3 regions of the uncultured Dysgonomonas sp. genome follow, and region 1 is predicted to be linked to each of the others. Evidence: riboswitches for the same ligand, from Rfam matches in the RefSeq annotation. Region 1 holds a riboswitch; each other region holds the start of a gene.

Region 1 (2,278 bases):
GGATGCCTATATTGAAAAACCGTTTTCGAATGAATTCCTGATGGCGACAGTCTCAAATTTACTGGCAAACAGAAATAAGATGATCGAGGCCTTTAAGCGTTCGGCATATACATCAATAAGTGAAACTGCATTTTCTAAAACGGATGAAGCCTTTATGAAGACAGTCAACAAAGTGATTGAAGAAAATCTGGGAAATCCTGAGTTTAGCCAAGATGATTTTGCTGCGGCATTAAATATGAGTAAATCAAGTTTGTACAGAAAAACAAAAGGATTATTTGATGTTTCGCCAAACGATTTTATTCGTATCAAAAGGATAAAAAAGGCAGCACAGTTATTTGATCAGAAAGAAGACAGTGTATCGGAAGTATGTTATACTGTCGGATTTAGTTCTCCATCGTATTTCTCAAAATGTTTTTATCGTCAGTTCAATTTAACGCCTAAAGAATATATTGATGCGGTTTCCTCGAGGTCTAAGTTGAATTCAGATCAGGAATAAAAAATTAACAAACCTCTGATTATCTCATATTCAATAAATAAATCAGGGTCTAATGTTAATTATTGAAACTGCTCTTCATCAAGGTTCTTTATTTAAATAATATTAATATCTTTGCACTCAGATTTTGGTGTCATGTTTCCGTATCCTCGGAAAAATGATGAAAAGGGAATCAGGTGTAAGTCCTGAACAGACCCGCTGCTGTAAGCTCTATTCAGTAAACAGTTAACAATGTTTCTGAAAAAAGTCTTCGAACAATACCAAATACCACTGATTGACAGTAATCAGTCTTCAGTCAACCGTTATCAATCTTATTGTTAACTGTTCACTGTTCACTGTTCACTGAATGTTGGGAAGGGCGTTCAAAGATGGAGTAAGTCAGAAGACCTGCCAAGGTTGATTAGTTTAAAGCTTTCGGGAAATAAAGCTGAAGAACACTGAAAAGGAATCAATCTTTTACGCTGGCGTTGTCTGACTTACTATACTGATTTCCTATTCACTCAATCTTCATACGACTTATTTTCAGTAAGCTATTTGATAATATTCTTATTAGCTTGAAATGTCATTTTCCAAGTCGAAGAAAAGGATTTTAATTATTATCCTATCAAACGTATGCTTGATTTCTTTTGCCCAGAACAAGCTGGATAGTATACAGTTGTTGAACGAAGTTGTTGTGTCCGCACGGGTTATTCAAACGGAAATTGTCCCCGTGCAAACCTTGTCAGGGACGTTGCTTGAAAATCTGAGTGCCCATTCCGTAGCCGATGCCATGCGATACTTCTCGGGCGTACAACTCAAAGACTACGGCGGTGTGGGAGGCCTCAAGACTGTAAATATCCGTAGTATGGGCAGCCAGCATGTAGGAGTATTCTATGACGGTATAGAAATCGGAAACCCACAGAATGGCGTTGTTGATTTAGGCAGGTTTTCACTGGACAATATGGAGGCGATATCCCTCTATAACGGACAGAAGAGCGCCATATTCCAGCCGGCTAAAGATTATGCGTCCGCAAGTTCCATCTATATGACGACAAAATCTCCGGAATTCAGGCAGGGTCGGAGATACGGCCTCAAAGCGGCATTCAAGACCGGAGCTTTCGACCTTGTTAATCCCTCTGTCCTGTGGCATCAGAAACTATCCGAAAATGTATCCGGTTCCCTCAATGCCGAATATATCCATTCTTCGGGCAGATATAAATTCAAGCGTGCGGTAGTAAATAATATGGATGACCGGGGCGGTTATGATACGACCGAGGTAAGGAAAAACGGCGATATAAATGTTTTTCGTATCGAACATGCCCTGTTTGGGAAGATCAAAGACGGAGAATGGAAAACCCGTTCTTATTTCTATACATCCGAACGCGGCTATCCGGGAGCCGATATAAAAAAGCCCGACGTATACGCCCATGAAGACAGGCAGTGGGATAAGAATTTCTTCTTTCAGTCCTCCCTCAAAAAGAACGTATCGGCGACATACAGCACATTGCTATCAACCAAATATGCATATGACTATATACACTACATAGCCGGCCCTTATCCCGGCCCCGAACTGGATAATAAATATATGCTCCATGAAGCCTATCTCTCGTCTGCCAATTTGTTCAATATATTACCTTTTTGGAGCGCCAATGTTTCTGCCGATTTTATGTGGAATAAGATGAACTCCAATATGCGGGAATTTATTTATCCACAACGTTATTCCGGATGGGTAGCTGCTGCGACGTCTCTCTATTTCGACCGTTTCAAATTGCAGGCCAGCTTATTGGCTTCTTACATCCATGACAA
Region 2 (2,278 bases), 4.5 Mb from region 1:
TCCGCGAAATCATCGAAGCGGTATTGTTCGTCGATATTCAAACCCAGATGGCGGGATGGAATTTCTATATCAGTATTCTTGGGCAGATAGCCTAATGGTTCAAGTCCTACATCGTGACAGGCATCTTTTAGGAAATTATAGTGGCTTTCGGAAGCTACAAAATTGAAAATGACACCTGCGATATTCACCCTATCAGAGAAATTCTTGAAACCATAAAGCAGGGCCGCCGCCGAATAAGCCATCGACTTCGCATTCAGGACTAAAATGACAGGGATATCCAGTTTCTCCGCTATTTGCGCACTGCTTCCATTCATGCGGTCGTATCCGTCGAATAGTCCCATAACACCTTCGGTAATACAAACATCTTTACCCGATGAATATTTATTATACAAATTCTTTATATGGTTTTCAGACGATAGGAACAGGTCGAGATTGACTGATTCGGTTCCTGCTGCCAGGACATGATATTTGGTGTCTATATAGTCCGGTCCACATTTAAAAGGTTGTACACTCAGACCTCTGTTCCGGAGTGCCCTCAATAAACCTAAAGTAATTGTAGTTTTACCGGAACCGGACGCTATTGCCGAGATAAGGGAATGGGATGTATATGCCATGATTCTTCTTTTTCTTCAGCAAAAGTATAAAATATGAGATATGAAACCTGTATCGATATATAGAAAATAACATAGATGCAAATTATTTCCTTAAATACTTTTTTCTGATATTTAAAAAAATTAACTTTGCCGCCGCTAAGGTGATGTAAACAGACATCCGTCTTTTTACATAAAAGGGAATCCGGTTAAAGTCCGGAACAGTGCCCGCTACTGTAAGCTCTATTCAGTTAACAGTTAACAGTCATCGGTTAACAATGTTTCTGAAAAAAGTCTTTGAACAAGACCAAATACCACTGATTGAAAGTTATCGTGCATCAGTCAACTGTTATCAATTCTTTGTTAACTGTTAACTGCTCACTGTTAACTGAATGTCGGGAAGGCCGTTCAAAGATGGAGTAAGTCAGGAAACCTGCCTAGCATACAATAAATTAAATATTCTCGGGGCCAAGAATATAATTACTAACATTATACTTCGCATTTTAATGAGAAAAAAAGTATTGGTTACAGCCATCTTGTGCTGTATTGTAAACATGGCATTTGCCCAAATGACCTTAAAGGGAAAAGTCGTGGATGAAAATGAGAAACCTGTTGCGGGTGCCAGTGTATGGATCGAATATACCACACTGGGAACTTCGACGGACGAGAACGGAGAGTTTAGTTTGCAGAGAGTACCCGAAGGCAAACACAGATTAAGAGCATCGACACTCGACTACAATGGAGCTAAGATTGATATTGCATCTTCCTGCGAAGATATCTTATTCGTCTTAAAAAAATCCCCACTAAAACTTAATGAAGTAGTAGTTACAGGTACAGGTACGCACAACAGATTAAAGAATACCCCTGTAGCAATGGATATGATAACCAAAAAGGAACTGGAGAATATAAATGTCCCTACATTCGAAAATGCCATGATGTCCATCAGTCCATCCTTCTCTTTCATGACTAACGCTATGGGTTCGTATATGCAGATGAACGGATTAAGCAATCGTTACATCCTTGTATTGGTAGATGGAAAGAAACTGGCAGGAGATGTATCGGGTAATACAGACCTGTCGCGGATAAATATGAAGAATGTAAAGCGTATAGAGGTGTTGAAAGGTGCTGCATCTGCATTATATGGATCCGAGGCAATGGGAGGGGTTATCAATATTATCACTGAGAATCCTAAAGAATCCATCTATATAACATCCGATACCCGCTATGCCGAATATGGCCAATTTTCGCAGGCTATAAACGCTGATGTGAATTACAAATGGCTGTCCTCATCAACTTCTTTTCAGCGCAACCAAAGCGATGGCTGGCAGTTGAACACACAGGAAACATCGGGAGATAAGTTGATAGATACTGATAAAATGGCTGTGAACACGAATTATTCTGATGTGGTGAGTCAGAAATTCACAGTAAAGCCGGCTAAATCTCTAAGCATATACGCAGAAGGAAGCCTCTATGACAAGAAGCTGAAAAGACCAGTATCGTCATATGCGTATAATATGAAATATGAAGATTACAATATAGGAGCGGGAGCAAGGTATATGCTTAAAGATCTGGCTGTAATTACATTGGACTTATATACTGACAATTTTGAATATTACCGTGAATACATCAAGGATGATGGAAATTATAAAAACGGAGAAGAATCGAAAGAAAGAAGACAGAAATACTAT
Region 3 (2,278 bases), 2.7 Mb from region 1:
GATTCTAATGAGTGACGTATTTTATCAGGATAGCGGCATAGTTGCCCTTTAATCCGTGTACAATCGTTATCGGGACAGAGATGGCAAGTACCCGCAAAGAATGCTTTACTATCCGGATACTTAGATTCGAGCTTCAATAGCTGCTTATCTAGTTCGTGCCTTACATCAGCAATGATCCCAGCACCTGTCCGACGGCTTATTTCAGCCTCCACACATTTCAACCGTACATTTTCCGAGAGACTTATCTTCGTTCCTATAATATATACGCTTTCATAGCCGGATAGATAACCATCCATATCGAAATCATAGGGAGGACATGCCCAGCAATTATTATACTTATTGCATTGTTTGCAGAATACGATAAACTTACTTACATCCCTGTAATTTGTTATATAATCCGTTGCAGAAATATTCGATACAAAATTATTTATCAAGTACATCCTTTTATTAAAAAAGTTTTCAACAAAGGTATATTTATTTAAATCAATCATACCATTTAGAAAACTTTTCAACAATACCCAAAATTTATTTAGCTGATAATATGAAACTTAAAATTAGTTTTGGAAAACTTCAGTATTATTTTAAGATAAATAAATCTCATTTCTGAAAACCATATAAAAAAATAATTTACCTTTGTTGTCATATACGGTTCTGAAATAAAATCGGATGAAAAGGGAATCAGGTGTAAGTCCTGAACTATCCCCGTAGCTGTAAATTTCAAGAAAAAGCGAGGCTCTCACGCCACTGATTAACAGACAACTGAATATTGGGAAGGCGCCTAGCAGAGAAATGAGTCAGAAGACCTGCCGTGTATACATTCGTAGCTTTCGGGAGAAAAGCGATAGAATAGGATATGCGGTGACTTTACATCATTAATCTCTCTTCGCCTATTTTGCTCTCTTTCCCCGTCAGTTACATTGAAACAATGTATCATTAATTAACAATTGACTACGCGAAAGCGGGTCGAATACTTTCTTTTACTTATAACATAATACAACCATGATCCAGACAGTTGTAAAAAGAGACGGACGCATCGTCGGCTTCAATGAAGAAAAGATAATGGCAGCCATTCGCAAAGCCATGTTACACACCGAACAAGGAGAAGACTCTTCCCTGATAAGACGCATCACGGATTTTGTTTCTTGCCAGGGAAACGAACAAATGACTGTAGAACAAATTCAGGACATGGTAGAGGTGGAGCTGATGAAAAGCCCACGCAAAGAAGCCGCCAAGAAATATATCGCTTACCGCGATCAGCGGAGTATTGCCCGAAAAGCCAAGACCCGCGACATGTTTCTCGAAATCATAGAAACCAAATCGAACGATATCACACGCGAAAACGCCAATATGAACGCCGATACCCCGGCAGGAATGATGATGAAATTCGCGAGTGAAACAACCAAGCCTTTTGTCGACGACTACTTGCTGCTGCCGGAAGTAAAAGAAGCCGTCCGCCGAAATTATTTACATATTCATGACAAGGATTATTATCCGACCAAAAGCCTCACCTGCGTACAACACCCGCTAGATAAGATACTTCAACATGGATTCAATGCCGGACATGGCGAATCACGCCCTGCTAAACGTATTGAAACTGCAAGCATGCTCGGCTGTATATCTATGGAAACAGCCCAGAATGAAATGCATGGCGGTCAATCCATCCCTGCTTTCGATTTTTATCTGGCACCTTTTGTCAGGCGCAGCTTTATTGAAGAGATAAAAGTGCTGGAACAGATAAACGGACTTGACTACAAACACCTTTACGAAACACCGATAGAAGATTACCTATCAAAAAATTTGACAGGATTACAGGGTGACGAAAAAATTGTCCAGCATGCCATAAACCGTACTGTGAGTCGTGTACATCAGTCGATGGAAGCCTTCATCCACAACATGAACACCATACACTCCCGGGGAGGCAACCAGGTGGTATTCAGCTCTATCAATTATGGAACGGATACTTCTGCCGAAGGAAGGTGCATCATGCGGGAACTGTTAATCAGCACAGATGAAGGCGTGGGCAACGGAGTAACAGCCATTTTCCCGATACAGATATGGAAAAAGAAGCGGGGAGTAAGCTATTTACCAACAGACCGGAATTACGATTTATACCAACTGGCATGCAAGGTGAGTGCGCATCGTTTCTTCCCTAACTTCCTGAATCTGGACGCGACATTCAACCAACATGAAGAATGGAATGAGAACGATCCCCGCCGCTTTGAGTACGAGGTGGCAACAATGGGCTGCCGTACCCGTGTATTCGAAAACCGCTTTGGAA

What was found. A riboswitch is a leader RNA that binds a small molecule or an ion and turns the genes downstream of it on or off. The one in region 1 is predicted to bind cobalamin.
Region 2: another riboswitch for cobalamin. It lies ahead of QZL88_RS02575 (TonB-dependent receptor); the one in region 1 lies ahead of QZL88_RS20540 (TonB-dependent receptor plug domain-containing protein).
Region 3: another riboswitch for cobalamin. It lies ahead of QZL88_RS09800 (anaerobic ribonucleoside triphosphate reductase); the one in region 1 lies ahead of QZL88_RS20540 (TonB-dependent receptor plug domain-containing protein).

What each region holds. Positions count from the first base shown of each region.
Region 1 covers NZ_LT599032.1:5,081,211-5,083,488, forward strand. The annotation lists gene QZL88_RS20535 (hybrid sensor histidine kinase/response regulator transcription factor) at 1-496, shown strand, start outside; cobalamin riboswitch at 605-903, shown strand; gene QZL88_RS20540 (TonB-dependent receptor plug domain-containing protein) at 1,053-2,278, shown strand, end outside.
Region 2 covers NZ_LT599032.1:588,568-590,845, reverse strand. The annotation lists gene QZL88_RS02580 (cobyrinate a,c-diamide synthase) at 1-614, opposite strand, end outside; cobalamin riboswitch at 736-1,046, shown strand; gene QZL88_RS02575 (TonB-dependent receptor) at 1,097-2,278, shown strand, end outside.
Region 3 covers NZ_LT599032.1:2,381,993-2,384,270, forward strand. The annotation lists gene QZL88_RS09795 (DUF2284 domain-containing protein) at 1-440, opposite strand, end outside; cobalamin riboswitch at 630-826, shown strand; gene QZL88_RS09800 (anaerobic ribonucleoside triphosphate reductase) at 1,000-2,278, shown strand, end outside.